Regions from separate parts of the Ensifer meliloti genome, predicted to be linked through region 1. Evidence: predicted binding sites of a transcription regulator. Region 1 holds the regulator's gene; the other holds the start of a gene.
The links. Region 1 encodes HrcA, which represses chaperone genes, less so after heat shock. Its sites were predicted from a motif close to GTTAGCACTCNCNNNNNGNGAGTGCTAAC; they were not measured.
Positions count from the first base shown of each region.

Region 2: the regulator HrcA is predicted to act here: its motif matches at 5,489-5,517, upstream of groES (co-chaperone GroES).

Region 1 is NZ_CP120365.1:2,708,630-2,723,452, forward strand. It holds gene rph (ribonuclease PH) at 36-755, opposite strand; gene hrcA (heat-inducible transcriptional repressor HrcA) at 1,013-2,092, shown strand; gene grpE (nucleotide exchange factor GrpE) at 2,251-2,877, shown strand; gene ptsN (PTS IIA-like nitrogen regulatory protein PtsN) at 3,216-3,680, opposite strand; gene hpf (ribosome hibernation-promoting factor, HPF/YfiA family) at 3,855-4,427, opposite strand; gene rpoN (RNA polymerase factor sigma-54) at 4,707-6,251, opposite strand; gene lptB (LPS export ABC transporter ATP-binding protein) at 6,427-7,233, opposite strand; gene PZL22_RS19980 (LptA/OstA family protein) at 7,253-7,813, opposite strand; gene lptC (LPS export ABC transporter periplasmic protein LptC) at 7,845-8,513, opposite strand; gene sppA (signal peptide peptidase SppA) at 8,853-9,812, shown strand; gene PZL22_RS19995 (integration host factor subunit beta) at 9,916-10,227, shown strand; gene PZL22_RS20000 (DUF1049 domain-containing protein) at 10,407-10,751, shown strand; gene PZL22_RS20005 (SRPBCC family protein) at 10,779-11,237, opposite strand; gene PZL22_RS20010 (class I SAM-dependent methyltransferase) at 11,410-12,576, shown strand; gene PZL22_RS20015 (TrmH family RNA methyltransferase) at 12,573-13,439, shown strand; gene lspA (signal peptidase II) at 13,436-13,936, shown strand; gene PZL22_RS20025 (PAS domain-containing hybrid sensor histidine kinase/response regulator) at 14,254-14,823, shown strand, end outside.
Region 2 is NZ_CP120364.1:285,027-299,849, forward strand. It holds gene PZL22_RS01195 (sensor histidine kinase) at 1-300, opposite strand, end outside; gene PZL22_RS01200 (response regulator) at 305-1,003, opposite strand; gene PZL22_RS01205 (Spy/CpxP family protein refolding chaperone) at 1,040-1,591, opposite strand; gene PZL22_RS01210 (3'-5' exonuclease) at 1,723-2,259, opposite strand; gene PZL22_RS01215 (DUF899 domain-containing protein) at 2,532-3,278, shown strand; gene groL (chaperonin GroEL) at 3,351-4,979, opposite strand; gene groES (co-chaperone GroES) at 5,026-5,340, opposite strand; gene PZL22_RS01230 (usg protein) at 5,622-5,894, shown strand; gene PZL22_RS01235 (dimethylsulfoniopropionate lyase) at 6,160-6,759, opposite strand; gene PZL22_RS01240 (NADH:flavin oxidoreductase) at 6,806-8,842, opposite strand; gene PZL22_RS01245 (TetR/AcrR family transcriptional regulator) at 8,985-9,611, shown strand; gene PZL22_RS01250 (ABC transporter substrate-binding protein) at 9,709-10,710, shown strand; gene PZL22_RS01255 (L,D-transpeptidase family protein) at 10,807-11,790, shown strand; gene PZL22_RS01260 (sensor histidine kinase) at 12,209-12,592, shown strand; gene arsK (arsenite efflux MFS transporter ArsK) at 12,967-14,172, opposite strand; gene PZL22_RS01270 (ArsR/SmtB family transcription factor) at 14,174-14,539, opposite strand; gene PZL22_RS01275 (hypothetical protein) at 14,714-14,823, shown strand, end outside.

The DNA.
Region 1 (14,823 bases):
TGTTTTAGGTCGACCCGACCTAAAAACATCGTGATCTAGCCTGCTATCGCCTGCTTCTGCATTTCGACGAGTTCGGCAATGCCGTTCTTGGCGAGCAGCATCAGGCTTGCGAATTCTTCTTCGCTGAAGGGCTTGCCTTCCGCCGTTCCCTGGATCTCGACCAGGCCGCCGCTGCCCGTCATCACGAAATTGGCATCCGTCTCCGCAGCCGAGTCTTCCAGATAATCGAGGTCGATAACCGGCTGATTGGCGAAGATGCCGCAGGAAATGGCGGCCACATGATCTTTCAAGACCTTCTCCAGCTTGACCATGTTGCGCGCTTCCATCCACTTCAAACAGTCGTGGAGGGCGATCCAGGCGCCGGTGATCGACGCGGTGCGCGTGCCGCCGTCGGCCTGAATCACGTCGCAGTCGATCGAGATCTGACGTTCGCCGAGCGCCGGAAGATCGACGACGGCTCTGAGCGACCGCCCGATCAGCCTCTGGATCTCCTGCGTGCGGCCGCTCTGCTTGCCGGTCGCCGCCTCGCGCCTCATGCGCTCGCCGGTCGCCCGCGGCAGCATGCCATATTCCGCGGTGATCCAGCCTTTGCCGCCGTTGCGCAGCCAAGCCGGAACTTTTTCCTCCAGGCTCGCGGTGCACAGAACATGCGTGTCGCCGAAGCGTACCAGGCAGGATCCTTCCGCATGCTTGGAGAAACTGCGCTCGAACGAGACCTTGCGCATTTGGTCGGTTTTTCTACCGGATGGCCGCATCGTCAACTCCTGTCGATCCCGACTGCATGCTTCCTTGGGTCCTGTTCGGTTCAAGGACAAGAACATGCAGAATTCAAAGTGCTCCAGCGGCCTTTGCGCGTCTGAAGACGCGCGGCGCTTTCGTGAGCCTTCTAGATCATGGCGTAGGCAAAGGGAACCGCTTGATGTCGAAGCTTCGCAGTGATTTTTCCCTTTTGCCATTCCCCGCGCGGATCACTATATTCTTTCCGGACACAGAATACTGATCACGGAGTGACATGGTACTGCGCAACCCTGGAACGAAGGGGATCGCATCGGCGCTGGACGAGCGCTCCGGCGAGATCTTCCGCCGCATTGTCGAGAGCTATCTGGAAAGCGGGGAGCCGCTGGGCTCGCGCAATCTCTCGCGGCTGTTGCCGGTGTCGCTGTCGCCGGCCTCGGTTCGCAACGTGATGAGCGATCTCGAGGATCTGGGCCTGATCTATTCCCCCCATGTCAGCGCCGGCCGGCTTCCGACGCAGCTGGGCCTGCGCTTCTTCGTGGACGCCTTCATGCAGGTGGGCAATCTCTCGCCGGAGGAACGCGCCTCGATCGAAAGGCAGGTTCACCCGGGAAATCGGGACAGGTCGGTCGAAAACCTTCTTACCGAGGCGAGCCAGATGCTGTCCGGCATGTCGCGCGGCGCAGGTCTCGTAATCACCACCAAGAGCGATCCCGTCCTCAAGCATGTCGAGTTTATCCGGCTGGCGCCGACCAAGGCGCTGGCGGTGCTCGTCGGCGAGCACGATCAGGTGGAGAACCGCATCATCGAGCTGCCCGCCGGGATCACCAGCGCCCAGCTCACCGAAGCGGCGAACTTCGTCAACGCTCACCTTGCCGGTCAGACGATTCCCGAATTGCGGACGCAACTGGAAAAGGTCAAGGAGACGGTGCGCGGCGAGCTCGACGCGCTCTCGCAGGACCTGGTCGAGCGTGGGCTGGCGATCTGGTCCGGAAGCGAGGGCGACGGCCAGCCGGCGCGGCTGATCGTCAGGGGCCGCGCCAATCTGCTCGAAGGATTGGAAGGGACGGACGACATCGAGCGGCTGCGTATGCTCTTCGATGACCTCGAAAAGAAGGACAGCCTGATCGAGATCCTCAACCTCGCCGAGAGCGGCCCGGGCGTGCGCATCTTCATCGGTTCCGAAAACAAGCTGTTTTCGCTTTCCGGTTCCTCGCTGATCGTCGCTCCCTACCGCGACAGCGACGACCGCATCGTCGGCGCGGTCGGTGTAATCGGGCCGACCCGGCTCAACTATTCCCGCATCGTTCCCATGGTCGATTACACCGCCCAGCTCATGTCGCGGCTGTCGCGCTGAGCGAATCCTTTTGATCGATGAAGCAATCGACCCTTGATTTTTTGGGCCCAAACATCGATATCGGGCTTCAAATCCAGGCAACAGTACGTTCAAGCAAAGCGACTTCCGCTGGTTTGATGATGCCGAACACAGCAAAAGACAGAAATTCGGAGAACGTCATGACCGACGAAACGAACAAGAACGGACCCGAGGCCGCGGCGCCTGAAGAATTCGAAACAGCCGCTGAGCCGCAAGCCGCGGAAAAGCCGGAGGCGGATGCTTCCACGACCGCGCCGGATCCGCTTGAGCTTGCCAGGGCCGAGAGTGCGGAACTGCGCGACAAATATCTTCGCCTTGCTGCGGAGATGGACAATCTGCGCCGGCGCACCGAACGTGATGTCAAGGACGCGAAGTCCTATTCCGTCGCGGGCTTCGCGCGCGACATGCTGGCGGTCTCCGATAACCTGCGCCGCGCGCTGGATGCGATTCCGGCCGACGCCAGGGAGGCGGGCGATGCCGGCCTGAAAGCACTCATCGAGGGCGTGGAAATGACCGAGCGGTCGATGCTTGCGGCGCTCGAGCGTCACGGCGTGAAGCAGTTGGACCCCACCGGCCAGAAGTTCGATCCGAATTTCCACCAGGCCATGTTCGAGGTCCCGAACACCGAGGTTCCGAACAACACGGTCGTCCAGGTGGTCCAGGCGGGATACACGATCGGCGAGCGCGTCCTGCGCCCGGCGATGGTCGGCGTTGCCAAGGGCGGCCCGAAAGCAGCCACCTCTGAAAGCGAGACGCCTGCTGCTTAGAGCGGGATGAGGAAAGGTGTGTGCGGTTTTCCGCCCGCATCCCGCGTCTCAACTTCTTGGAATCGATCACGTTCATGTTTTTACAGCGCCGCGCGTCTTATCAGACGCGCAAAGGTCGCTGTAACACTTTGATCTGCTGCATGTTTTTGTCCTTTAATCGGATACGATTAAAGGAAACATGCAGTAGGTCGACCCGACCTAGAAACATCGTGATCTGACGGCGCATGAATGCGATTTGCGAAGGGCCGCGCACTCTGCAAGGTGCGCGGCCCTTCGGCGTTGTTCGAATTGCCGCATGCTCTTCCAACCGGCTCCGGTAGGCGGCAGGCAGAAGATATTCAGGCAGCGTGCGAGGTCGTGTCGTCGCTAAGCAGCGTGTAGATCGCGCTTGCCGAGTCGCTCGCTCGGATACGCGACACCATGTCATGGTCGCGCAGCACGCGCGCGATGCGCGAGAGCGCCTTCAGGTGGTCGGCGCCGGCACCTTCCGGTGCAAGCAGCAGAAAGACGAGGTCGACCGGCTGGTCGTCCAATGCCTCGAAATCGACCGGCGCATCGAGCCGCGCAAAGATGCCGACGATCGACGGAAGATTGCTGAGCTTGCCGTGCGGGATGGCGATGCCGTTGCCCACACCGGTCGAGCCGAGTCGTTCTCGCTGCAGGATGACGTCGAAAATCTCCCGCTCCGGCAGACCGGTGAGCTTCGATGCTTTTGCCGCCAATTCCTGAAGGAGTTGCTTCTTCGAGTTGGCCCTCATGGCCGGGATGATCGCATTTTGATGCAGCAAGCCTGCCAATGCCATTCTTTTATCCTCGTTCGCCGGTTAGAGCCTGGCAATCTCATCACAAATGCGCCGTGATGGCTCTACCCATCTTTGTCTTGGCGGTTCGAATGCACAGAAAAGTCGAGCCTTTCCGCCGTCCCGCTGATCGGAAAGACGGGGGACGCCAGTCCGGCTGGCTTCCCCCATCCCCACTCATGCCTTGATATTGGCGGCGTCGATCCAGCCAATATTCCCATCGTTGCGCCGATAGACGATGTTCAGGTCATCCTTGCCGGGGCTGCGGAACATCAGCACCGGTTCATCCGTCATGTCCAAGGCCATAACGGCGTTGGCGACGGACATTGTTCTCAACTGTTTCGTAGTTTCGGCAACGATCGTCGGTGCATAATCGTCGGGAACTTCCTCGTCCTCGAAGGGCACCGAGTCCATCACTCGATAGGCCACCTCGGTGGAATTCTGCCCGTTGCCGTTGTGATGGTCCTTGAGCTTGCGTTTGTAGCGCCGGAGCCGCTTCTCGATGCGCTCCGAAGCCGCGTCGAAGGCTGACTGTGGTTCGTTCGCCTGGCCGTTTGCCTGCAATACCACGCCCGTATCGAGATGAAGCTTGCAGTCGGCGCTGAATCGCGACCCTGACTTTTCCACAGTGACCTGGCTCGAATATCCTCCGTCGAAATATTTGGTTACGGCCTGCTCGATCTGCTCGCCGATGCGGACGCGAAACGAATCGCCGATTTCCATATGTTTACCGGATACACGCACACTCATGGAGTTTCCTCTCTTGTTCGTGAATTGCGTGCCCAGTCTATTCCAAGCGCTCCCGTCATCCAAGCACTTCAGCGACCGGAGTCCTGAAACGACCGAAATCGTGAGCGCGCGCTGCCTCGCGGAGTTCTATCTCAGGCAAGCGCGGCGGCCTCATATCCGCTGTACCGCGGAGAGTCAATTGCGCGTCGTGGAATTAAACGTTCATCAGGCCCCGGCGGTTCCGCCGGCCAGAGCCCAAAGCGCAACCCGGCTTACGCGCTTGCGGCCTGCCGGCAGCGCTCAGAATCCCGCGGCCTTGGCCAGCGCCCGCTTCTCGCGGCGGCGCTGGACGGAGGAGGGGATGCTCATCGCCTCGCGATATTTTGCGACGGTGCGTCTGGCGATATCGACGCCGGCCTGCTTGAGGACGTCGACGATGTCGTCGTCCGAGAGCACGGCATCGGCGCTTTCCTGATTGATCATCGTGCGGATGCGATGGCGCACGGACTCGGCCGAATGTGCATCGCCGTTTTCCGCCGAGCCGATCGAGACCGTGAAGAAATATTTCAATTCGAAGAGCCCGCGCGGGGTCAGCATGTATTTGTTGGAGGTGACCCGGCTCACCGTCGACTCGTGCATCTTGATCGCGTCCGCGACGATCCTGAGGTTCAGCGGGCGCAGGTGGCCGACGCCGTGGATGAGGAAGGCGTCCTGCTGCCGGACGATTTCGCTCGCCACCTTCATGATCGTCCTGGCGCGCTGATCGAGGCTGCGCGTCAGCCAGTTGGCATTCTGCAGGCACTCGTTGAGGAAGGCCTGTTCGCCGCTGTTCTTCCGGCTGGAGCGCGATATTTCTGTGAAATAGTCGTGGTTGACGAGAACCCGGGGCAGGGCATCCGGATTGAGCTCGACAAGCCAGCCGCCATCGGGTGCGGCGCGCACGACGACGTCGGGAATGATGGCCTCGAACACACCGGTTTCGAAGCTGGTGCCCGGTTTCGGATCGAGCTTGCGGATCTCGGCGAGCATATCGATCAGGTCTTCCTCGTCGACGCCGCAGATCTTCTTGAGGCTTGCGAAATCGCGCCGTGCCAGGAGCTCGAGATTGGCCACGAGCGCTTCCATCGCCGGGTCGAGACGATTGCGGGCGCGCAGCTGAATGGCAAGACATTCGCCAAGCGTGCGCGCGAAGACGCCCGGCGGATCGAACTGCTGAAGCACGTGCAGCACGCGCGCCACGTCCTCGCCTGCCGCGCCCAGCGTCTCCGCGGTCTCGGCGAGGTCGGCGTGCAGGTAGCCGGCATCATCGAGCTGGTCGATGAAATACCGGGCGATCAGCCGATCGGAGACAGCGCTGAGTGCGAAGGGCAGCTGCTCGGCGAGCGCCTCCCTCAATGTCTTGCGGCTGGCCACGAAATCGTCGAGATCGTATCCCTCTGCGTCGCCGGCACCCGGCATGGATTTCCATTGGCCGAGAAGCTCTGGCGCATCCGCCCGCTGCGGCGCCGTATCGTCCGGGAAGACGTTGGCGAAGTCGGCGTCAAGGCCCTCGCTGAGCCTCTCGCCGGATCTCGACATGGCGCTGTCGTAAAGGTCGCTCTGACCTGCCGCCTCGTCGGTTTCGCCGCCGGTCTCCGCCGGATGCGGACCGGCATCCTCGCGATCCGATATCGTTGGCTCATCGGCCGGCTGGACCTCCAGCAGCGGGTTCTTCTCGACTTCCTGCGCGATGAAATGGCTGAGCTCCAGATGGTTCATCTGAAGCAGCTGGATCGACTGCATCAGCTGCGGCGTCATGACCAGCGACTGCGACTGTCTCAGATGAAGGCTGGCGGACAAGGCCATGCTGGCGTGAAACTCCCGTCGAGTTCTCCGAGCCGTGTCCGCTTGGACGGGCCCATTTTCTTAGTTGGCCCAAAAATTGCTTATTACTGGAATTTGGTCAAGCGTGGACGGCGGCGGAGGTGCCGATTCAGCCGGCGGTCGTCCGTTCTGCCGGAATGCACGTCGCCGGCAGGCATCAGAGGCTGAAATTGTCGCCGAGATAGAGCCTGCGCACGTCCGGATTGGTGACGATGTCGTTGGCGCGGCCATGCGTCAGCACTTCGCCGGCATGGATGATATAGGCCCGATCGATCAGCCCCAGCGTCTCGCGCACATTGTGGTCGGTGATGAGGACGCCGATGCCGCGCGAAGTGAGGTGGCGCACGAGCGCCTGGATATCGGCGACGGAGATCGGGTCGACGCCCGCAAAGGGTTCGTCGAGCAGCATGAAGGTCGGGTCGGTCGCAAGCGCACGGGCGATTTCGAGGCGCCGACGTTCGCCGCCCGAAAGCGCAATGGCCGGCGATTTGCGCAGGTGGGTGATCGAAAATTCACCAAGCAGATCGTTGAGCTTGCTCTCGCGGCGGTCGACGTTCTCGTCGTGAACCTCCAGCACCGCACGGATGTTATCCTCGACCGTCAGCCCGCGAAAGATCGAGGCCTCCTGCGGCAGGTAGCCGACGCCCAGGCGCGCCCGGCGATACATGGGCATCGTCGTGACGTCGTTGCCGTTGATCTCGATCGAGCCCTCGTCCACCGGCACCAGGCCGGTGATCATATAGAAACAGGTCGTCTTGCCTGCGCCGTTCGGGCCAAGCAGGCCGACAGCCTCACCACGGCGCACGACGAGCGAGACACCGTTGACGACGCGGCGCGAGCGGTAGGACTTCGTCAGGCCCCGGGCAATCAGCGTGCCGTCGTAGCGCGCCTTGTCGACCGCGCGGGCAGCTGCCGCTGCCGCCGACGGCTTTTTGCCCCGTTTGCGTTTGTGGAGGAAAGGAATCTGCACGAGCGGGTCTATGTCAGTTCGTCTTGCGGGACTGCGGATCGAGTTGGATCTGTACGCGGCCGCCGCAGGCGTCGAGCTGCGCTTCGCCGGTGTCCATCTGGACGTTCAACTGGCAGCCCACGAAGACGTTCTTGCCTTCCGACAGCACGACCTTCTTGCCCTTGAGCACGATCGTCTGGTTGGTCAGGTTGACGATGCCGCTTTCGCCCGTCGCCTGCTGCGCACCGGAGCTGAGGAACACCTTGTTGCTGACCTCGATCCGATCGATATCGGCGTTGCCGCTGGTGACCGAGCCGCCGCCCGCCTTGTAGAAGACGGTCATGTTGCCGGCCTGCAGCGTCGTCGTACCCTGGACGACCTTCACATTGCCGGTGAAGATTGCCTTGCTCTCCGGATCCTTGATCTCCAGCTTGTCGCTCTCGATCTGGATCGGCTGGTCGTTCGAAAGCTGAAGGCCCTGCATGCGACTGGAGGTTGCCTGCGCGAGGGCGGCGGAAGCAATCAGCGAAGCGCCGAGCCCGGCCACGGCCAGAGCGGCTGAAATCCTAAAGAGAGCGGCAGGTTTGACCGACATGGCTGCAGGGGATCCTGTTCTTGGGGTCCTGTTATTTGGCGTTTTTGCGAATGGCGCTGGGTTCGATATTGACCCTTACCATGCCTTCGAATGTTACGACACGTCCCTTATCTGTCATTCGCAGCTTCTGCGCAATGATCGATCCGCCCTTCATGCTGATGGCAATCGGGTGTTTCGTCTCCATTTCGCCGGCATTGATATCCAGATAGGCAGACTGGAAGTCGGCATTGACCCCATTATTCATGGAAATCGTGAACGGTGCGTTCATGTCGAGCGTATTCGCGCCTCGGTCGTAAATGCCGCTCGTCGCATCGACGGTGGCGATCAGCGTATCGTTGACCGGCATCTCGGCGTGAATGGTCTCGAGCGTGATCAGGTTCGGATTGGCGATATCCTGAAGCGCCCGCTGGGCCTTCATCGAATAGCTGATATCCTGCTTGTTGCGGCCGGAGATCGCGGGGTTCTGCATGACGATCTTGCCGTTCTCGATCGTCGCCGTCTCGAGCTGCAGCTCTTCGGGCAGGAAAGCGCGCACGAAGGAAACGGCGACGAAGATCAGCGCAACCGCGCCGGCGATGAGCGGCAGCATGACTTTCAGGCGCCTTACGCGCGCCGAATGCCGCGCCGCCGAAGCATAGGCATCGGCAGAGCTCGTACCCACATCGGCAAAGATTGCGGGGGATCGGGCTTCGTTCAGCATCAAGAGCCTGTCAGTTTCGTCTGACCTCGGGCATCCGAGGGACACATATACATACATCGGCGTAAGCCACGGCGAATATGGTTATCTTGCCGCCGCCCGGCAATGGAGCGGCGCAAACTTTGCGTTGTAAGACAATCCGGCCGCAATATTCCATTCCGCCGGGCATGCTCTACTCCATGCCGCGTCAAACCCCAAGGGGTTTCATGCAGCAACTCGCGTCGGCCCGGCGCCTATTCCCGTGCGCCGCGTTGCAGACTACCCTAGCTTGCCGCGGCTGAGGCAGATAGCATGTTCCGTGGGAAACTGACAGAACCCCCTTACCAAAAATCGGAGACACCCATGGACGAACTCGCCATTGCCGACCGCCGCAGCCTGCGCAGAAAGCTGAGCTTCTGGCGTTGGGCGGCGGTGGCCGTCCTCGTCGCCGGCGGCCTCGCGCTGTTTGCCTTCTCGGGCTGGGGCGACGTAACGGAGCGTGCGCGCGATCACGTCGCGCGCGTCGCCGTCACAGGCCTTATTCAGGACGACCGGGAGCTGGTGGAGCGGCTGGAGCGGATCGCCGACAACCAGTCCGTCAAGGCGCTGATCGTGACGATCTCGTCACCGGGCGGCACCACCTATGGCGGCGAAGTCATCTACAAGGCCATCCGCAAGGTTGCCGAGAAGAAGCCGGTGGTCTCGGATGTGCGCACGCTTGCCGCGTCGGCCGGCTATCTGATCGCCCTTGCCGGCGATCGGATCGTTGCCGGGGAGACCTCGATCACCGGCTCCATCGGTGTCATTTTCCAATATCCGCAGGTCAAGACACTCATGGACAAGCTCGGCGTGTCGCTCGAATCGATAAAATCGAGGCCTCTCAAAGCCGAACCGTCGCCGTTTCATCCTCCGAGCGACGAGGCGAGAGCAATGATTCAGGCAATGATCGACGACAGCTACGGATGGTTCGTCGATCTGGTGGCCGAGCGGCGCAAACTGCCGCGGCCGGAAGCGCTCGCCCTTGCGGATGGTCGGATCTTCACCGGGCGGCAGGCGCTGGAAGGCAAACTCGTCGACGAGCTCGGCGGCGACGATGAAATCAGGGCGTTCCTGGCCGAACGGAAGGTCTCGAAGGACCTTCCCGTCCTCGACTGGGAAGCACCGAGCGGCACGCTGTCCTTCGGCCTCGGATCGCTCCTGGCCGAATCGGTCAAGGCGTTGGGATATGAGGCTTTTCCGACGATGAAGAGCCTCGAAAAGACCGGCCTGGACAAGTTGTTTCTTGACGGTCTTGTTTCGGTTTGGCAGGTTGAAGGGCAATGAGGAAAGCACGTGTGCTAGCCGCGTCACGAGGCCGTAGCTCCAGGCGAGCCTTCCCGAATGCACAAACGCAGACAAAACAAGCAAAAAAACCGAGGGGGCGAACGTGATCAAGTCAGAGCTGGTGCAGATTGTGGCGGCGCGCAATCCGCATCTCTATCACCGCGATGTCGAGAATATCGTCAATGCGGTACTCGATGAGATCACGGACGCGCTTGCTGCCGGCAACCGGGTGGAGCTGCGCGGTTTCGGCGCATTCTCGGTCAAGAACCGGCCATCACGGTCAGGCCGCAACCCACGCACCGGCGATTCCGTCTTCGTCGAAGAAAAGTGGGTGCCCTTCTTCAAGACCGGCAAGGAACTGCGTGAGCGGCTCAATCCGGGCATGAACGACAACAATAACGGCGAAGACGACTGACGAACGAGGCGCACAGGAATCGGCGCCTCTCGCGCGGGCGCCGAGATCCGCCGTCGTGCGGCTCTCCGCTTCGAAACAGGGCGGCCCGCTTTATGTCATTATTCCTATGCATGTCGTTGTCGCGAAGCCGCCCCAGATTCCCGGGCGACATGCATTAACATTCTGGTCGGAGCGGGTGCATGCTCAAGAAACTCATCAATATCGTCGTCTTCGTGCCGCTCGGAGTCCTGCTGATCGTCCTGAGCGTAGCCAACCGGCAGACGGCAACCCTTGCGTTGAACCCGTTCAATCCCGCCGACAGTGTGCTTTCGATCTCGGCTCCGTTTTTCGTATTTCTCTTTCTCGCCGTCATTATCGGTCTCGTGCTCGGCGCCGCCGTGACCTGGTTCACCCAGGGAAAATATCGGCGTCGGGCGCGCAACGAGGCCAACGAGGCGCTGAAATGGCATCGCGAGGCAGAAAAGCAGCGCGGCCAGGCGGAGAAACTGGCGACGCAAGCGAGCCTGCCTGCGCCGCAAGGCTGAGATCGCTGCTGAACGCGTTGCGAGACCTCAGCTCGCCGCCTCGGCCTCGCCGCTGACGGCCAGGTTGAAATCCGCGAAGAATTGCTGGGCGAGCTTGCGCGCCGTCGAATCGACGAGGCGCGAGCCGAGCTGGGCAAGCTTGCCGCCGATCTCCGCCTTGACGTCGTAGCGCAGCACGGTTTCCGCGCCCTCGTCCAGTAGCGTGACGTCGGCGCCGCCCTTGGCAAAGCCTGCTATTCCGCCCTTGCCCTCGCCGGATATGGTGTAGCTCGCGGGGGGATTGAGGTTCGACAGAACGACCGTGCCGTTGAAGGATGCGGAAACGGGGCCGATCTTGATCTTGACCACGGCCGCAAGCTCGGTCGGCGATATCAATTCAAGAGACTGGCAGCCGGGAATGCATCGCTTCAGAATGTCCGCATCGTTCAGGCCACGCCAAACCGCGTCGCGGTCAGCCGCGATACGTTCCTCTCCGCTCATATTCATGCCGGTCCTCCCGTCCACTCTTGCCGGCGATCTTCGCAATCGGAAACGGCTTTGCCAAGAGCACCGGCGATGCTATTTGCAGGCTGAACATGCTACGGACGTGGCGAAGGCGCGGGAAAACCGGTCGAGAGTGGCTGCGCCGAATGGTTGAACGAAGTCCAAGGATCAGCGCGTGAAGGAAAAAGAGCGGCGATCGAAGAACGCATCGGTGACGGCGGCTAAAAGCCGGGGCGCCGAGGCGCGCGGCGGCCGCCACGAGCAAGGGCTGCCGCCGGCAAAGGGCGCCAGACCCGGGACGAAGACCGGGAAGACCGGGCCCAAGGCAGCGGCAGGAGGGCCGCCGCCGAAAGCGGCGCCGCGGAAGAGCGAGCGTCCGTCCGTCCAGGAGAGTGCTCCGACGCGGCGCATCGAGCCGAGAAGCGGCGAGAAGCCGGCCGAGAGGGTGCCGCTGATCCTCGAGACCGCCGCTACTGCCGGTTATCACCTGGTCGACAGCGGTGATGGGGAGAAGCTCGAACAATACGGTCCCTATCGCATCGTTCGCCCCGAGGCCCAGGCGCTTTGGCCGAAGGCCCTGCCGGCATGGATATGGGAGCGGGCCGATGCCGTCTTTACCGGCGATACCGAAGAGGACGGCATGGGCCGTTGGCGTTTCCCGGGCGAGGTGCTCGGCGAGACCTGGCCGATGCAGCTCCTCGATACGGATTTCCTTGGCCGGTTCACCTCCTTCCGCCATGTCGGCGTCTTTCCCGAACAGCTCGCCCACTGGTCGTGGATGCGCGACCAGGTGGCCGCAGCCGGACGGCCTCTGAAGGTACTCAATCTCTTCGGCTATACCGGCGTCGCGTCGCTGATCGCCGCCAAGGCGGGCGCCGAGGTCACCCATGTCGATGCCTCGAAAAAGGCGATCGGCTGGGCGCGCGAGAACCAGGTCCTGGCGCGCGCCGAGAAATTGCCGATCCGCTGGATCTGCGACGACGCCATGAAGTTCATCCAACGCGAGGAGCGGCGCGGCAGCCGTTACGACATCATCCTCACCGACCCGCCGAAGTTCGGCCGCGGTCCGAACGGCGAAGTATGGCAATTGTTCGATCACCTGGCAGCGATGCTGGACATCTGCCGCGAGATCCTGTCGCCGGACGCCCGGGGCCTCGTGCTCACCGCCTATTCGATCCGGGCGAGCTTCTATTCGATCCACGAGCTCATGCGCGAGACCATGCGCGGGCGCGGCGGCCGGGTGGAATCGGGCGAGCTCATCATCCGCGAGGGCGGCCTCGACGGCACTGCACCGGGCCGCGCACTCTCCACCTCCCTTTTCAGCCGCTGGGTACCGAAATGATCAACGACAGAAGCGACCACGGCACGGGCACGGCACGCGTCGGGCAGGTGAAGGAGGTCACCAGCCTCACCAATCCGATCGTCAAGGATATCCGGGCGCTGACGCAGAAGAAGCATCGCGACGAGACGCGCTCCTTCATGGCCGAGGGGCTGAAGCTCGTCATCGACGCGCTCGATCTCGGCTGGAAGATCAAGACGCTCGTCTATGCCAAGGCGGCGAAGGGCAAGCCTCAGGTCGAGCAGGTGGCGGCGAAAACGGTCGCCAGAGGCGGGCTCGTCCTCGAAGTCAACGAAAAGGTGATCTCCACCATCACACGGCGCGACAATCCGCAGATGGTCGTCGGCATCTTCGAGCAGCGCTACTCACCGCTCAGGGATATTCATCCGCAGGAGGGCGAGACCTATGTGGCGCTCGACCGCGTGCGCGACCCGGGCAATCTCGGCACCATCATCCGCACCGCCGACGCGGCCGGCGCTTCCGGGATCATCCTGGTCGGCGAAACCACCGATCCCTTTTCGCTCGAGACCGTGCGGGCAACCATGGGTTCCGTTTTCGCCATACCGATCGCGCGGGCGAATACGGAGGACTTCATCCGCTGGCAGAGAGCGGCCGGCGTTCAGGTGGTCGCGACCCATCTGGCGGGTTCCGTCGACTATCGCACGATCGACTACAAATCGAAGCCGGTCGTGCTTCTGATGGGCAATGAACAGGCGGGCCTGCCGGTGGAACTCGCGCGCGAGGCCGGCGCACTCGCCCGCATTCCGCAGGCGGGGCGTGCCGATTCGCTCAATCTCGCCATCGCGACCGGCATCATGCTGTTCGAGGCGCGGCGCCATCTCCTGTCTCTGGATGGCGGCCGATGAGGCAGGAGCAGACACTTTTCTCGCGGCCGCTCCCGATCGCGCTCTTCATTCTGGTCGCGCTCGCCGCCGACCAGTTCATCAAATATCTGGTGGAGGCGTATCTGCCCTTCCAGCAGGGGGTGCCGGTCATGCCGATGCTCGCCCTCTACCGAACCTACAATTACGGCGTTGCCTTCTCGATGCTCTCGGGCATGGAGGGGTGGTTCATCGTCGGCATCCGGCTGGCGGTCGTCACCTTCGTGCTCTGGCTGTGGCGCCGCACGCCGAAGGACCGTTTCTTCGCTCATCTGGGCTATGCGATGATCATTGCCGGGGCGCTCGGCAATCTCGTCGACCGGCTGCTCTTCGGCTACGTCATCGACTATATCCTGTTCTACACGGCCACCTGGTCCTTTGCCGTCTTCAATCTCGCGGACAGTTTCATCACCGTCGGCGCCGGCGCGATCATTCTCGATGAACTGCTGCAGGCGAAAAAGGAGCGTTCGCTAAAACTTTAGGCGTCGGCTGAAGGCATTCGGAAGGCTTGCCGTGCTAGGACCTGTGGACACTTATGGATAGGGGTTTGATTTTGCACAAATCGGTCAATGCCAAGGATTTTTCCGCAGCAAAGGGTTGCCCCCTTTGCAAGGGAAAAGCCGCCGGCAGTGGGCGATTTGTGCAAAACCCTTCGGACGGCCCATATTGCGGTGCCTTGTCGCGAAAAATCCGGCTTGCAGGCGGACGGCCTGCGGCGCCGGATTTTCCACGAAAGTCCCTCGCAATATGGGCCGTCAAACCCCTATCCATAAGTGTCCACAGGTCCTAGGCCGCGGGCATGAGCGAGCGGATGTTTCGAGAGCGTATGAGGGCTGGCGCGGGCACGGGGTCGGGGGTCGGCAGGACCGCATCAGCGGCGCCCGCGGTGAAGCTCGGTGCCGCCGTCATCCGGCAGCGGCGGCCGTTGGGCGACCCTTCGGCAGGGGGCGCGCGCGTCGCCTATGCTCTCGCCGGCATCGTTGCGGCAATGCTGCTCCTTGCCGTCGGTGCGGGCGCGGGTCTGCACCTGCTGCCGGCGATCATCGCGGCTGGGGGCCTGGCCGGCGCCTTCCTGCTATTGTCCGGCCGCGACGAGGCGTCCGGGAAGCGGGTTGCCGGCGCCGGCGAGACTGCGCAGGACCCCGCACGGCATGGCATTGAAACCGCGGCGCTCCTTGCGACGATCCATGACGCCATGGGCGACCTCGCCATCGTCCGCGACCTTGACGGCAAGATCATGCAGGCCAATGGCGCCTTCCATGAGCTTTGCGGATGCGCGGACGCGCGGGGGCTGACCTGCGCGGAGCTGGGATTGCGCTTCGAGCCGAAGACGGGCCCAGACCGCTACTTTGTCCATATCTATACGCCC
Region 2 (14,823 bases), on a different replicon from region 1:
AGGCTGGTCGAGAATGTCGCGCGGAATCGGGCTGCCGCCGCTTGCGATCAGCCTGCCGCGCGGGTCGTATACGGCAATGTCGGCATCGAAGGCGCGTGAAAACCGCTCGATGGTCGCCTCGACGGTCCGGTTGTCCATGTCCGGCGGAATGAGCGCGGCGACGAACCGGGCGCGCTGGCTTTGCCAGCCGGATTCCTCCTCGCCCTGCCCGAGCCATACGAATGCGGCGCTGGCGACGGCAACCGCGGCAAGGCTCGCGAGCAGTGTCAGGTAGATTTTCAGGAACAGCCGGCTGCGCATCGCTCTATCTCGTATCGTCCTGATAGCGGGCGAAGACATAGCCGGCGCCGCGCACGGTAATGATGCGCCTCGGATGCTTGGGATCGCTCTCGATGGCCGCCCTGATGCGCGAAATGTGGACGTCGATCGAGCGGTCGAAAGCATCCAGCTCCTCGCCCTTGACTGCATCCATCAACTGTTCGCGCGAGAGCGTGCGGCCGGGATTTTCGGCGAGCGCCACAAGCACATCGAACTGGTAGCTGGTCAGCGTACACTCGCGGCCGTCGATCCTGACGGAGCGGGAACCGGGATCGATCTCGAGCCGTCCGAAGCGAAGGGTCCGCGTAACCGCGGCGCTCCCGTTTCGGCGGCGCAGGATCGCCTTCAGCCGCGCCAGAAGCTCGCGCGGATTGAAGGGCTTGGGCAGATAGTCGTCGGCCCCGAGCTCCAGCCCGACGATGCGATCCGTCTCCTCGCCTTTGGCCGTGAGCATCAAGATGGGGACGTCCGATACCGCGCGCATGCGTCGGCAGGTTTCGAAGCCGTCGATATCAGGCAGCATGACGTCGAGGATGACGACGTCAGGGTTGCGGCGCCCGAGTTCGGCGATGCCCACCGTGGCGGTCGCCGCGGTATCGACGGTGTAGCCGTTTCCGGAGAGATAGTCGGACAGCATGGCGGACAGGCGCGTGTCGTCGTCAACAATCAAGACCCGTTCCGCCATCCCTGTGCTCCGCTCAAACTTCCGCCCGACTCATATTTACCACCGGCCGTGGCCCCCGCGCTCCTTCAAATGCTTGACGAGCTTGACGCGCTGCTCCGGCGTCAGCACTTCGGCCGCGTCGAGCAGCGCGGTCGTCATCTTGCGCGACGCCTCGTCAATGGCTGCAATGCGCTCGCTGCGAAGTTTCTCGGCGGCGGCCCGGTCGATGCCCGGCGCGCCCAGGAGTTCGATAACCTCTTCGCGCGTCTCGCGGAAGTCCCGGAAAGTCGGTCTGATCTCGGCGCGGGCATTGTCGATGATGTCCCAAAGCTTGTCTTCCTGTTCGGGTGTCGCATCGAGCTCGTCGAGCATGGTGCCGATCCGGTGTTCCATAACGCCGCCACCTCCCATATGCGCGTGCATCACATGGCCGCCCATGCCGAAACGGCCCATGCCGAAGCCGAAATCGTCGCTACGCGCGGCGGCAAATCCGACCGCGCTGACAGCCGCGACGGCTGCGAGGCCGCCGATCGCGGCGTGCCGTCCCCATCCTTTCGAAACGGCTTTGCCGGCGCCCCGGCCCGACAGGTCATTGTCTTCGTTTTCCATTGCCAGTCTCCTTTGCTCCGCAGCACCTGCTGCGATGGAGGAAAGCTAACCGGGCAACGTTTCGACCGTTCTGGGCGAATGTAAAGAAATGTAAAGCCGCGGCGCCGTAGACTGGGGGACGCGAGCACGGGCTACAACGATCCGGCACGCTCCGCCGCCGCCTTGGTGACCATTCTCAATCGATCCAGCTCGAGGCACGCATCAGGAAGCGCTCGATGGACGGGCGGCCGCCCGGTTGCGCCGATGACGCCGAGGACCAGGTCCGATATCTCCTGATCCGAAAATCTGTCGCCCATCTTGCGCCGTGCCGCATCGAGGAAGGCCTCGTCGGACCTTTTCAGCCGTAGAGCATGCCTTGGCAGCCCGGCAGCTCTCAGCAGCACGCTCAGCCATTTGCCGTCCCAGGATGGTGCGCTGGCATAAAGCCGGTGTCCGGCCAGCTCACGGATCATTTCTTCGGCGACGAACGCGACAGGGAGCCCCTCCGCGCGAAGCATACCCCTCGATATGCCATGGACTTCCTCGGCTTCGGCGGACCAGTCGGTCCAATCCGGAGCCGGCCGTATCAGATAGGAACGCGAGCGGCCGTCCTGGAAGACCCAGGCGACCTCTATGGGGAAGCTTTTCTTGTTCAGAGAGGACGCTTCGAAGTCCAGGAATACGATCATTCGCGGCCACGTTCCTCCAATGTACCAACGTAATCTAGGTCAGTCCGCTCGATCGACATGTCCAAGGCGACCTCACGCGATATGTCGGAATGCCGCGCGGGCCACCAGCAGCTCCAATGAAATGGCGCCACACTTGTTACTCCCATCATCGGCGTTCCGGTGCCAAACTACTTCAAGCCCGACAGCCAGGCCATGGCGCGATCGGGATCGCGCCCCGAGGAGGCGCCAATGCGTACAGATTGCCGAAGCGCACAAACTGGAGGTGCCGAGCCATGACGAAACCAATGCACACGCCACCCGTCGTCCCGCCGCAGGCCTGGGAGGCTGCGCGCGAACAGCTGCTCGTCAAGGAAAAGGCCCTGACCCGGGCGCGCGACGCGCTGGCCGCCGAGCGCCGGCGGATGCCGTGGATGGCTGTAGAGAAGGAATATGCGTTCGAAGGCCCCGCGGGCAGGGTCAGCCTCGTCGACCTGTTCGACGGTCAGCGTCAGCTGATCGCCTACCGCGCCTTTTTCGAACCGGGCGTTTTCGGCTGGCCCGACCACGCCTGCAGAGGCTGCTCCATGGTGGCCGATCAGGTTGCGCACCTCGCCCACCTGAACGCCCGTGACACAACCCTCGTCTTCGTCTCGCGGGCACCCCAGGCGGACATCGCCCGGCTGAAAGCGCGCATGGGATGGCAGATCCCGTGGTTTACCGTGACGGACAGCTTCGACGCCGATTTCGGGGTGGACGAGTGGCACGGCACGAACGTGTTCTATCGCGACGGCGACCGCGTTTTCCGTACCTATTTTATCAACAATCGCGGCGACGAGCAGATGGGTAGCACGTGGAATTACCTCGACATCACGCCGCTCGGCCGGCAGGAAGTCTGGGAGGATTCGCCCGAAGGCTATCCGCAGACCCCGACCTACAAATGGTGGAACTGGCACGACAGCTACGTCAAAGACGCCGAGCCGGACAAGAAGTGGGTCGAAGTGTCGGACGCCGGAGAGGCGGCGTTCCGGAACCAGGACTAGCGAGGCTTTAAGGAACATGCCCTCGGAAGGGAGGCCCGCCCCCCGATGGCAAGGACGGGCCCGGTCGATCGCTTAAAAGTCCATGCCGCCGCCGGCCGGAAGCGCCGGTGCGGCTTCCTTCTTGGGCTTTTCGGCGATCATGGCTTCGGTCGTGACGAGAAGACCGGCAACCGACGCTGCGTCCTGAAGCGCGGTGCGGACGACCTTGGCCGGGTCGATGACGCCCATGGCATAGAGATCGCCATATTCGTTGGTCTGGGCATTCCAGCCATAAGAGAACTCCGTCTTCTCGCGCAGCTTGCCGACGATGATCGAGCCCTCGGCTCCGGCGTTTTCCGCAATCTGGCGGACGGGAGCTTCGATAGCGCGGCGCACGAGATCGACCCCGACGCGCTGATCGTTGTTGGCGGTCTTAAGGCCGTCGAGAGCCTTGACCGCCCGCAGCAACGCGACACCGCCGCCGGGCAGTATCCCTTCCTCGACTGCCGCCCGCGTCGCGTGCAACGCGTCGTCGACGCGGTCCTTCTTTTCCTTCACCTCGACTTCGGTAGAGCCACCTACGCGGATGACTGCGACGCCGCCGGCGAGCTTGGCAAGGCGTTCCTGCAGCTTCTCGCGATCATAGTCAGAGGTCGTCTCCTCGATCTGGGCGCGGATCTGCGCGGTACGGCCCTCGATCTCGGCTTTCGAACCCGCACCGTCGATGATGGTGGTGTTCTCCTTCTCGATCGAGACTTTCTTGGCGCGGCCCAGCATGTCGAGCGTGACGCTTTCAAGCTTGATGCCGAGGTCTTCCGAAACGACGGTGCCGCCGGTCAGGATGGCGACGTCTTCCAGCATGGCCTTGCGACGGTCGCCGAAGCCGGGCGCCTTGACGGCAGCAACCTTGAGGCCGCCGCGCAACTTGTTGACGACGAGGGTGGCGAGCGCCTCGCCTTCCACATCCTCGGCGATGATGAGGAGCGGCTTGCCGGACTGGACGACCGCTTCGAGCACCGGCAGCATGGCCTGCAGGTTCGAAAGCTTCTTTTCGTGGATGAGGATATAGGGATCCTCCAGTTCCACGCGCATCTTGTCCTGATTGGTGATGAAATAGGGAGAGAGATAGCCGCGGTCGAACTGCATACCCTCGACGACCTCGAGTTCCGTCTCGGCCGTCTTGGCCTCCTCGACCGTGATCACCCCTTCATTGCCGACCTTCTCCATGGCTTCGGCGAGATAGCGTCCGATCTCGGTGTCGCCATTGGCGGAAATGGTACCGACCTGAGCGATCTCGGAATTCTTGGAGATCTTCCTGGCGTTGTTCTTCAATTCCTTCACGACCGCATCGACTGCGAGATCGATGCCGCGCTTCAAGTCCATCGGGTTCATGCCCGAGGCGACGGCCTTGGCACCTTCCCGGACGATTGCCTGTGCGAGCACCGTAGCGGTCGTCGTTCCGTCCCCGGCAAGGTCGTTGGTCCTGGATGCGACTTCGCGCAGCATCTGCGCGCCCATATTCTCGAACTTGTCCTCGAGTTCGATTTCCTTGGCGACGGAGACGCCGTCCTTGGTGATCCGCGGCGCACCGAACGACTTGTCGATAACGACGTTACGGCCCTTCGGACCGAGGGTTACCTTTACGGCATTGGCCAGCACGTCGACACCACGCAGCATGCGCTCGCGTGCGTCGGTCTGGAATTTGACTTCCTTCGCAGCCATTTCTTCACTCCTTGATAGGCAGCTTGTTGACTGTATCTTCGCGTTATCAGGCGGCTATCTTCTCGGCGGCCTGGGCCTCGATGATTCCCATGACATCGCTTTCCTTCATGATCAGGAGATCTTCGCCGTCGATCTTGATCTCGGTGCCGGACCACTTGCCGAACAGGATGCGGTCGCCCACCTTGACGTCGAGCGGCTGGATCTGACCCTGTTCGCTGCGCGCGCCGGGACCTACAGCGAGGACTTCGCCTTCCTGGGGCTTCTCCTTGGCAGTGTCGGGGATGATGATGCCGCCTTTGGTCTTCTCTTCGGACTCGACGCGGCGGACGAGAATACGATCATGAAGCGGTCGAAACGCCATGTTTTCCTCCATGGACAAACATTGATGATCTTGTTCCCCATCCCGGACCGGATGACCAATCCGGACGGGTGCGAAGCCTCGTTCGAGCACTTCGCGCGGGATGATCTGGTTGGGCTAAAAATGGATTTCAAGAGGCCCCGGCAAAAAAATTAGCAGCGCTTCGAGGCGGCTGCTAACAGACTGGAAAGGAACCCGAATTTCGCTGTGACGTTAAGGTCATGCCGGGGCGCCCCCGCAAGATCAGCCGGGAGCCGGCGAATGATATGTAACGGAGATGAAGCATGCGATTTTCATCGGATCTCGAGCGCCAGCTCAACGGTTACGGTCTCACAACCGCGCATATCCTCTACCGCATTCCCGATTTCGAATCCGTCCTGCAGACCTATGTCTGGCAGGATTACGACCTCGCACCGGAATTTCCCCAGATGCGAAATTTCCTCGATTTCTGGCAGACCAATCTCGACGGGCCGCTCCACTCCGTGCGATTCACCCACAAACGGCTGATCGGTCCGAACGAGTGGCGGCAGGTGGATGGCGAATTCAACATTCACTGAGTTCCGGCGTTAAAGGACGCTTGCGTCTTCCCGCTCTAAGGCCTGTTGAGTTTGATCTGGAGTCTATGACGGCTGCTGGGAGCTGGATGATGGCGCTTCTCCTCGCCCTCGTTTCTGTGCTTGTCACAGAGATCCAGCAGCGCCGCGTCTGCGGCGCGGGGAGAGTTCTTTCAAACCAAGGACTCGGTCTGGCTGGATCCCTATGACGAGCACAGGGAGGAGGAAATCAAACAGTCGCGGCGGGTATCCCGAATCTCAACAGGCCCTAAGACGGCTCCGCCAGTAATGCCCAAAATGCCAGTAGCGGCGTGTCGACCGATCGCATTGCGTGCCTGATGCCCGGCTCGTTGTAGAACGAGCCGCCGAGGCCCGGTGAAAACCATTCTCCCTCCCCCTGCCGGAATTCTCCCTTCGACAGAACGAGATAGACCTCCTCAGGCGCGTGCTCATGGTCCGGATAACGCACATGCGGCGCCATCAATGTAACTCCGAGCCAGACATCGCTGCGCTCTTCGAGACCGCTAGGTCCGACGATCATCGCGTTCGCATGGCCCTCGAGGAAATTCGCGCTCTCGGAACCGTCGCAACCGGTGCGCCGGCGCCATGCGAGAAAGGGCTCGACTGCCCTGAACCGATCGATCAGACGTCGCAGCGGCTCGTGTTCCGTTTCGATGGAGAGCGCCGTCTCAAGGTGGGAACACACCGGCAGGCGGCTTCCGTGGCCCCGCCTTTCCACGCCCGGCACCTCGAGCGCAGAAGAAATCTGCAGGATCGAGCGGCACGATTGCGGAGCCTGCGCGAAATGATTGAACGCTTCAAAGGCACTGTCGATGAACAACTGAAGGGCATCGCTGCGAGGTGACATTGATAGGTCCTTCTAGGCGTGAAAAGGTCTGGGGACCTGCCTGGCGTCAGATATCCTTGAGAAGGCGTAGAGCGTCGTAGATCGCGGCGTGGGTGTTGCGCGCCGCGACCGCATCGCCGATACGGAAGAGCTGGAACTTGCCCTCGGCGTTGCGGACGACCGATTGCGGTTCCCCGGCGATCATTTCGTCGTGCGCGATCTCGCCCAGATTGCTGGAGAAGGGCTTCAGCTCGAAATAGAGTTCATCGAGCGGGATGGTCCCATGATTGACGACCACCTGGTCGAAAGTCCGCTGTTTGGAGATACCCCCGTAGTCGCTGCCGACATGGGCGACCAGTTGATTGCCGCTCTTCTCTACCGCTTCCAAACGGTAGGTGACGGTAAAGGTCACATCGAGCTTCTGCAGGGAACGCATGTAAGGCACGAGGTTCATCGCCATGACCTCCGGCGCGAAGGAGCGGTCGGGCGTCATGATCTCGACCCTGGCGCCGGCAGTGGCGAGAAATTCGGCGGCCTGCAGAGCGGCGTGGTCGCCGGCGTCATCGAAGATCAGGACATTGGTGCCCGGCTTTGCGTCGCCGGAAATGATGTCCCAGGCGGACACGACGAGCTCGTTGCCCCTCGACAGCACCTCCGTATGCGGAAGCCCGCCGGTGGCGATGATGACGACGTCAGGATTTTCCGCCTGAATGGCCTCCGCTTCCGCCCATGTGTTGAAATGGAAGGTGACGCCGAGTTTTTCGCACTGGCTCATGCGCCAGTCTATGATGCTGATCATTTCCCGCCGGCGCGGGCTCTGCGCAGTCAGGCGGACCTGGCCGCCCGGATCGCTCGCCGCCTCGAAGACAACTACCTCGTGGCCACGCTCCCCCGCCACGCGTGCCGCCTCGAGACCAGCCGGTCCGGTCCCGACGACGACCACTTTCCTGCGACAGTGCGCCTTCGCGATGCTGTGCGGCATCGTCAGCTCGCGTCCGGTCGCAGCATTGTGAATGCAATAGGCGGCGCCTCCCTGGTAGATACGGTCGAGACAGTAGTTCGCACCGACGCAGGGGCGAATGTCGTCCTCCCGCTTTTCGATGATTTTGCGGACGATGTGCGGATCGGTCATGTGGGCGCGGGTCATCCCGACCATGTCGACCTTGCCGGACGCAATCGCGTGGCGCGCGGTCGCGACGTCAGGGATTTTCGCCGCATGGAAGGTCGGGAAGTTCGTCGCTGCGCGTATCTCGCCGGCGAAGTCGAGATGCGGCGAATTGGCCATGCCCTGAATAGGGATCACATCCGTCAGTCCGGGGTCGGTATCGATATGGCCGCGAATGATGTTCAGATAGTCGATAAGTCCGCTTTCCTTGAGGCGTTTCGAGATCTCAAGGCCTTCCGCCTTGTCGGTCCCCCCGGGAAGGCATTCATCGGCCGTGTATCGCACGCCCAGGATGAACTCGTCTCCGACACGTGCCCGGATCGCCTTCAGGACGTCGAAACAGAAGCGCATACGGTTGTCGAGCGAGCCGCCGTAGGGACCATCGAGTTCGTTCGTCAATGGCGAGGCGAACTGGTCGATGAGGTGACCGTAGGCCTCGAGTTCGACGCCATCCATTCCGCCGGCCTTCATGCGCTCCGCCGCATCGGCAAAATCCTTGATGATCCTGTCGATATCCCAGTCTTCGATCTTCTTGGGGAAGGCGCGATGCGCCGCTTCGCGGTGATGCGAGGGAGCGACGACCGGAAGCCAGTCTCCCTTGTCCCACCGCGTGCGCCGGCCGAGATGGGTGAGCTGGATCATGATCGCCGCCCCCTCCTCGTGCACGGCGTCGGTCATCTCCCTGATCCACGGCACGATCTCGTCTCTGTAGGCGAGCAGATTGTTGAAGACCGGCGGGCTGTCCTTCGAGACGGCCGCCGAACCGGCGGTCATCGTCATCGCCACGCCGCCCCGCGCGCGCTCCACCGTATAGGCGCGATAGCGCTCCTTCGGCATGCCGTCCTCCGGATAGGCCGGCTCGTGTGCCGTCACGATGATGCGGTTACGCAGCGTCAGGTGCTTCAGCTGGTACGGTTGAAGGAGGGGGTCGTTCGGCATCTGCGGGGCTCCGGCTTGGTCGTGTCGGCAGCCTAAGTGAAAATGTACATGGGTGTCAACAAATCAGGCATTGCAGTCAGGACCGGAGACACTGATGTACATTTTTCTTGCGGGGTATCGTTCGATCTGTTAAACAGTAACGATGGAGCAGATCACGAGCGACAGCGGCTGGCGCGGTTCCCCGGATGTCTGGCTTGGAGCGGCCTACGAATCCCTGCTCGACGCCGGCATCGATGCGGTGAAGATCCAGCCGCTTGCGAAGAAGCTCAATCTGTCGCGGACGAGCTTCTACTGGTTTTTCAAGGACCGCGAGGAACTGCTCGACAGGCTCGTCTCGCGCTGGCGCGAAAAGAATACCGGCAATCTGGTAAGACAATCCGAGGCCTATGCCGAGACGATTGCCGAAGCGATGCTCAACGTTTTCGACTGCTGGCTTGATGGCAGCCTGTTCGATTCGCAGTTCGAGTTCGCGGTGCGAAGCTGGGCCCTGCAGTCGCCTGAAATTCTTGCGGAAGTCCAGAGCGCCGATCAGCAGCGACTCGACGCGCTCACGCGCATGTTCCTGCGGTTCGGGCATGACGAGGCGCGGGCCGATGTACGTGCGCGCACGATCTATCTCGTGCAGATCGGCTATATCTCGATGCAGACGAAGGAAGACGTATCCGTGCGGATGAAGCGCATCCCGGAATATGTGGAGATCTTCACCGGACAAGTCCCGGAGCAGAGAGAGCTTGACCGCTTCTTCGCCCGGCATGGCTACTCCGGATAGCGACAAAGGAGGATAAGGAACGAGCGAGGCAGGAGCGGGTATACGCGGCACCCTGCTCTTCCGATAAGACGCCGCAAAAAGAAGAGGGAACAGTGCAATGAAAAAGCTGCTTGCGTCGACATGTCTGATGCTTGGTCTCATCGCAGGAGCATCGACGTCGAGTGCCGCCGAGTGCGGGACCGTCACCATTGCCAGCATGAACTGGCAGAGTGCGGAGGTCCTCTCCAACCTCGACAAGTTCATTCTCAATGAAGGCTACGGCTGCAGTGCCGAGATCACGATCGGCGACACCGTGCCGACGATCACCTCCATGGCCGAGAAGGGCCAACCCGATATCGCGCCGGAAGCATGGATCGACCTCCTGCCCGATGTCGTCAAGAAAGGCCAGGACGACGGTCGTATCATCACAGTCGGCTCCCCGCTGCCGGACGGCGGCGTACAGGGGTGGTGGATCCCGCAATACCTCGCCGACGCACACCCGGACATCAAGACGATCGGCGACGCGCTGAAGCACCCCGAGCTCTTTCCTGCCTCCGAGGACCCCAGCAAGGGCGCGATCCTGAACGGGCCACAGGGCTGGGGCGGCACGGTGGTGACGACGCAGCTTTTTAGCGCCTTCGACGGCGAGAAGGCCGGCTTCACCCTGGTCGACACCGGCTCTGCGGCCGGCCTGGACGGCGCCATCGCCAAGGCCTATGAACGCAAGGAGGGTCTTCTTACCTATTACTGGTCTCCTACCGCCCTCCTCGGTAAATACAAGATGGTCAAGCTGGACCCCGGCGTGCCCCATGACGCGGCCGAATGGAAACGCTGCAACACCGTAGCGGATTGCCCCGACCCCAAGCCGAATGCATGGCCGGTCGACACGATCGTGACGCTGGTTGCCAAGCCCTTCTCCGAGCGGGTCGGCCCCGAGGTCATGGACTATCTGACCAAGCGCTCCTGGAGCAACGAGACCGTCAGCCAACTCATGGCCTGGATGACCGACAATCAGGCCAGTGGTGAAGAAGGTGCGAAGCGCTTCCTCGAAGAGAACGAGGACATGTGGTCGAAGTGGGTCTCGCCTGAAGCCGCCGAGAAGATCAAAGCGGCGCTCTGACGGCCTTTCTCCGTGCGGCGTGCAAGATGCACGCCGCATCCACTGCCAAGGCAAGGAAATCAGTGGGCGGAACAAGTCGGGCGGGCTGTCCATTTGATGTTCATGAAGAACATCATCCTTGTCGCAGCCGCCCTGTCATTGGGCCTCCATTCCACCGCCAGTGCTGAAGACCTTCAGCCGGAAGCGATCAACAATGCTCCGATTGCCTCGATCGCGCCGGAACGGCCACCGAAGGAACCGCCTCACCCGGATCCGGCCATCGTCCACCTCCAGATTCTTCTGGATCGCGCGGGATCCTCTCCCGGGGTGATCGACGGCTACTACGGCGAGAATGTCACCAAGGCCGTTGCGGGATACGAGGCAATGCAGCGTCTTCCTGTCGATGGAAAGCTGGACCCTGAGGTCGTCAGCCGGCTTCCGCAGGACCAGCCTGTCATCCAGTCCTATGCCATCACGGAAGAGGACGCCAAGGATCTCGTCGACGAGATTCCCGACGACTATTCCAAGCAGGCCAAGATGGATCACCTGGGTTATACGAGCGTCGAGGAGAGATTGTCCGAGCGGTTTCACATGGACCTCGACCTGTTGAAGGCGCTGAATCCAGGTTCGTCGTTTGCCGTCGGTGAGACAGTTTGGGTTGCAACGCCCGGCGTCGCAAAGGAAGGCGAGGTCAAAAGGATAGAAGTGCGCAAGCGAGCCGGGCAAGTTCTGGCATTCGCCGAAGATGGTTCGCCGCTCGCTGCGTATCCCGCCTCCATCGGCAGCGAAGGGTCCCCCTCCCCCACGGGCACCCACAAGGTCAAGGGGGTCGCGCGAATGCCCCCTTACGAATACGACCCCGACGTCAACTTCAAGCAGGGCGACAACGACAAGGCCCTGACGCTTCCCAAAGGCCCCAATAACCCGGTGGGAACCGTCTGGATCGATCTGACGGAGCCCACCTATGGAATCCATGGCACGCCCGAACCGTCCTTGATCGATAAAGCTCAGTCACACGGGTGCGTTCGCCTGACGAACTGGGACGCGGAGGAACTTGCGGCGATGGTCAAGCCAGGGGTGGTCGCCGAGTTCATCGACTGAACGTCGCATCCTCCGACGACTCGAGACCCGATCGAAACAGCTTGGGAGCCGGATCTCGCACCGTTGTTCAAGAGCTTTCACCCCGCCGGGTGAGTAGCGCTTACGGTCGCGCCACCCTCCCTCTCGGGTATTGCCCCCGCTACGCAACCGAATGCTCATCTGCTGAGCGACGTCCGGCTCCATTCCGCCTGGTATAAAGACAGTACCAAGCCGGCTGTTCGTCCGCTCGACCTTTCCATTGTCGAGTGCGGAACGTTACATCGGGGTCGGACTTGGGCCGCGTCGTGAAGCGCGCTTCCCGGCTTCTTGACCGCTTCGGACACCGAAACGGCGCGCTAAAGACCTACGCCGAAATTCGGTTTGACTACCATGGCGGCTATGGCGGCCCCTACTTCGCTTCCTCGGGTATCGGTTCTCGTTGAATTTCCAAAGCTCCGCTTTCATCTTTGGCGATGCTGATTTGGTAAAGCAGCTTTGCGTCAATCTTCTTACCAACGCTACTCGCCACACTCCTTGCGGGACGGCGGTCGAACTCACACTTTCCAGCGACGCGGAATGGGTGAAGTTGATCGTTTCTGCCAATGGCCTCGGCATCCCGGCTGCCGAGCGGACGAAGGTTTTCGGGCGTTTCTACCGCCTCGACAAGACGCTCGGTTCACCCGGAACCGGGTTGGGGCTGAGTCTGGTGAGAGCCGTCGCGGATTTGCACGGTGGTCAAATTTTTCTGTCTGACAACCGTACAGGCCTCGTATGCACCGTGAGCTTTCCGGTCGCAGTCGGATCGTCCGCTTTCGGCGCCTGACCCACTTCTTTCGTCACTGATAACCGTCCCGAATTTGATCCGTATACCGGTGGACCAGAGTCTTGGTCCGCTGGCGGTTTTCGAAAGAGCCGCGGAGTTTGAATATTTGTAAAGTTGCTGAGCAGTTGGCTCAAAGTGAGCTTGCTAAACCCATGATCAGGACACGGAGAAGGAACCCTGCCAGACCGTTTCCAAATGCCGTCTACCCAAGAGCTGACCTCCTTGGGTAGACTGTGACTGGACTCCACCCCCCCTCACCTAATCTGACTTCATACCTAAGATGGCGCGAACAAGTGTCCGCATCTCGGGCAATCGCACCTCTGGAGCACGTGCAGGAAAGTGGTTGACGGTTTTCCGTCCGGAAGTGCGCAGCGTCAAAGCGTGAGAGCGTCCGGCCGACGTTTGGCGGCCGATGCTACCGCCAGGAAGGCCCCCATACCGACCGCGCCGAGGCAGGCATTGGCCAACAAGGCGACATCCGTGCCGAAGCGTTCCATCAGGACGGAGAAGACAAAGGGTGCCATCGCGCCTGCTGCCAGCCGTGCGGCGGCCATTCTTCCCGTAATCGCACCATAGCCGGCCGATCCGAACAGCCAGAGCGGAAGCGATCCCTGCGCAATGCTGTTGATGCCCGATCCGAGACCGAGACAGATCGCGAAGACCACAGCCCCTGGCAACCAGGTTCCGGAAAGACCGAGGACGACGACACCCGCCACGATGAGCGTGGCCGACAGGGTCGCGAGCATGGGGGGCAGCAAGTTTGCGCCGAATGTCATGTTGATGAGCCTGCTTAGAACCTGTGAAGGTCCGAAGAGCGAGCCGATCATCACGGCTGCCGCCCCGAAGCCGATCGTTCCCAGCATCGGAACCATATGCGTCAGTATCGCGGAAAGTGTGAACCCCTGTAAGGCAAAGGCCAACGAGACAAGAAGCATGCCACGCCGCCTTGCGTGTGCGGGAAGCGCGCCGGCAATCGCTTCCCGGTTCAGGCCGGAAGATTCGACCGCTGCAGGCGTCCGGCTTCGCATGATCCAGCGATGCAGCGGGAGACAGACAAGCAGGTTCAACACTGCATAAGCGATGTAGATTTCGCGCCACGAGAGAAACTCTCCAAGGCTCGCGGCAATCGGCCAGAAGATCGTCGAAGCGAAGCCCCCGATCAACGTCAGATAGGTGATGCTGCGTGAAGCCGCCTTGGGACGGATTTCCACAAGTGCCGCAAAGGCAGCCTGATATTGCACCATGCCGGAGGCCACTTCCAGGAGGACTATGGCGATGGCGAACACAGCCGTCGAGGGAGACCAGGCGCATAGCAAAAGAGCCAGAGCGGAGACGGCCGAGCCGGAAGTCATGATCGTCGCGGCGCCGAACCGGTCCATCCATCCTCCAACGAGAGGAGCCGATAGGCCGCCCACCAGCAGCGAAGCGGAAAACACGCCGAACACTTGCTCGACGGTCAGGCCGAGGTCGTGTGCCATTGCGGGCGCAAGGATGCTGAAGCTGTAATAGAGCGTGCCATAGCCGATGATCTGGGTGAGGCCGAGTGCGGCGACGATGCCCGCGGGGACCCCGGACTTCATATCAGCCGTTCCCGCCTTCGGCCGGCGTGGAGGATGCCACGCGACACGGGTTTTGCCCGTTCAGTGATGCACGTACGCTGGCGTGTCCGACACAACAGTCCTCCATCAGGAACTTCACAAGATCGGCAAGGGCGTCGTAGCTGGCGCTGTAGACGATCGAGCGCGATTCGCGCCTCTGCGTGATCAATCCGGTCCGCTCCAACTCCTTCAGGTGGAAGGAGACGTTCGAGGGTGAGACGCCCATCTTTTCTGCTATCGCACCCGCAGCCATGCCGACCGGTCCCGCGACGACGAGTGTTCTCACAATTCCCAGGCGCGTCTCCTGCGACAGGGCGGCGAAGGACGATCGGGCTTGTCGCTCTTCCATATTTCAATCTTCCTACAATAATCAAATTAATGCGTAGCCGACCTGACGCAGATCGACAAGTCCGAAGTGAGATCACGCTTCCTGACCTTCAAATCCTTGATCCGCGCAAGCCATGGAACGATCGGCCTGCCGAATTGTTTTCACACATCTGGTTCGGAGATAAAGGAGATTACAATGAGGGTACTCGCTACGATCTTTACAGCAATTTCGATTGCGGGCCTCGCATCCGGTTCAGCCACGGCCGCCTGCAAAGATGGGACTTCGACGGACACCACCGCTTCCAT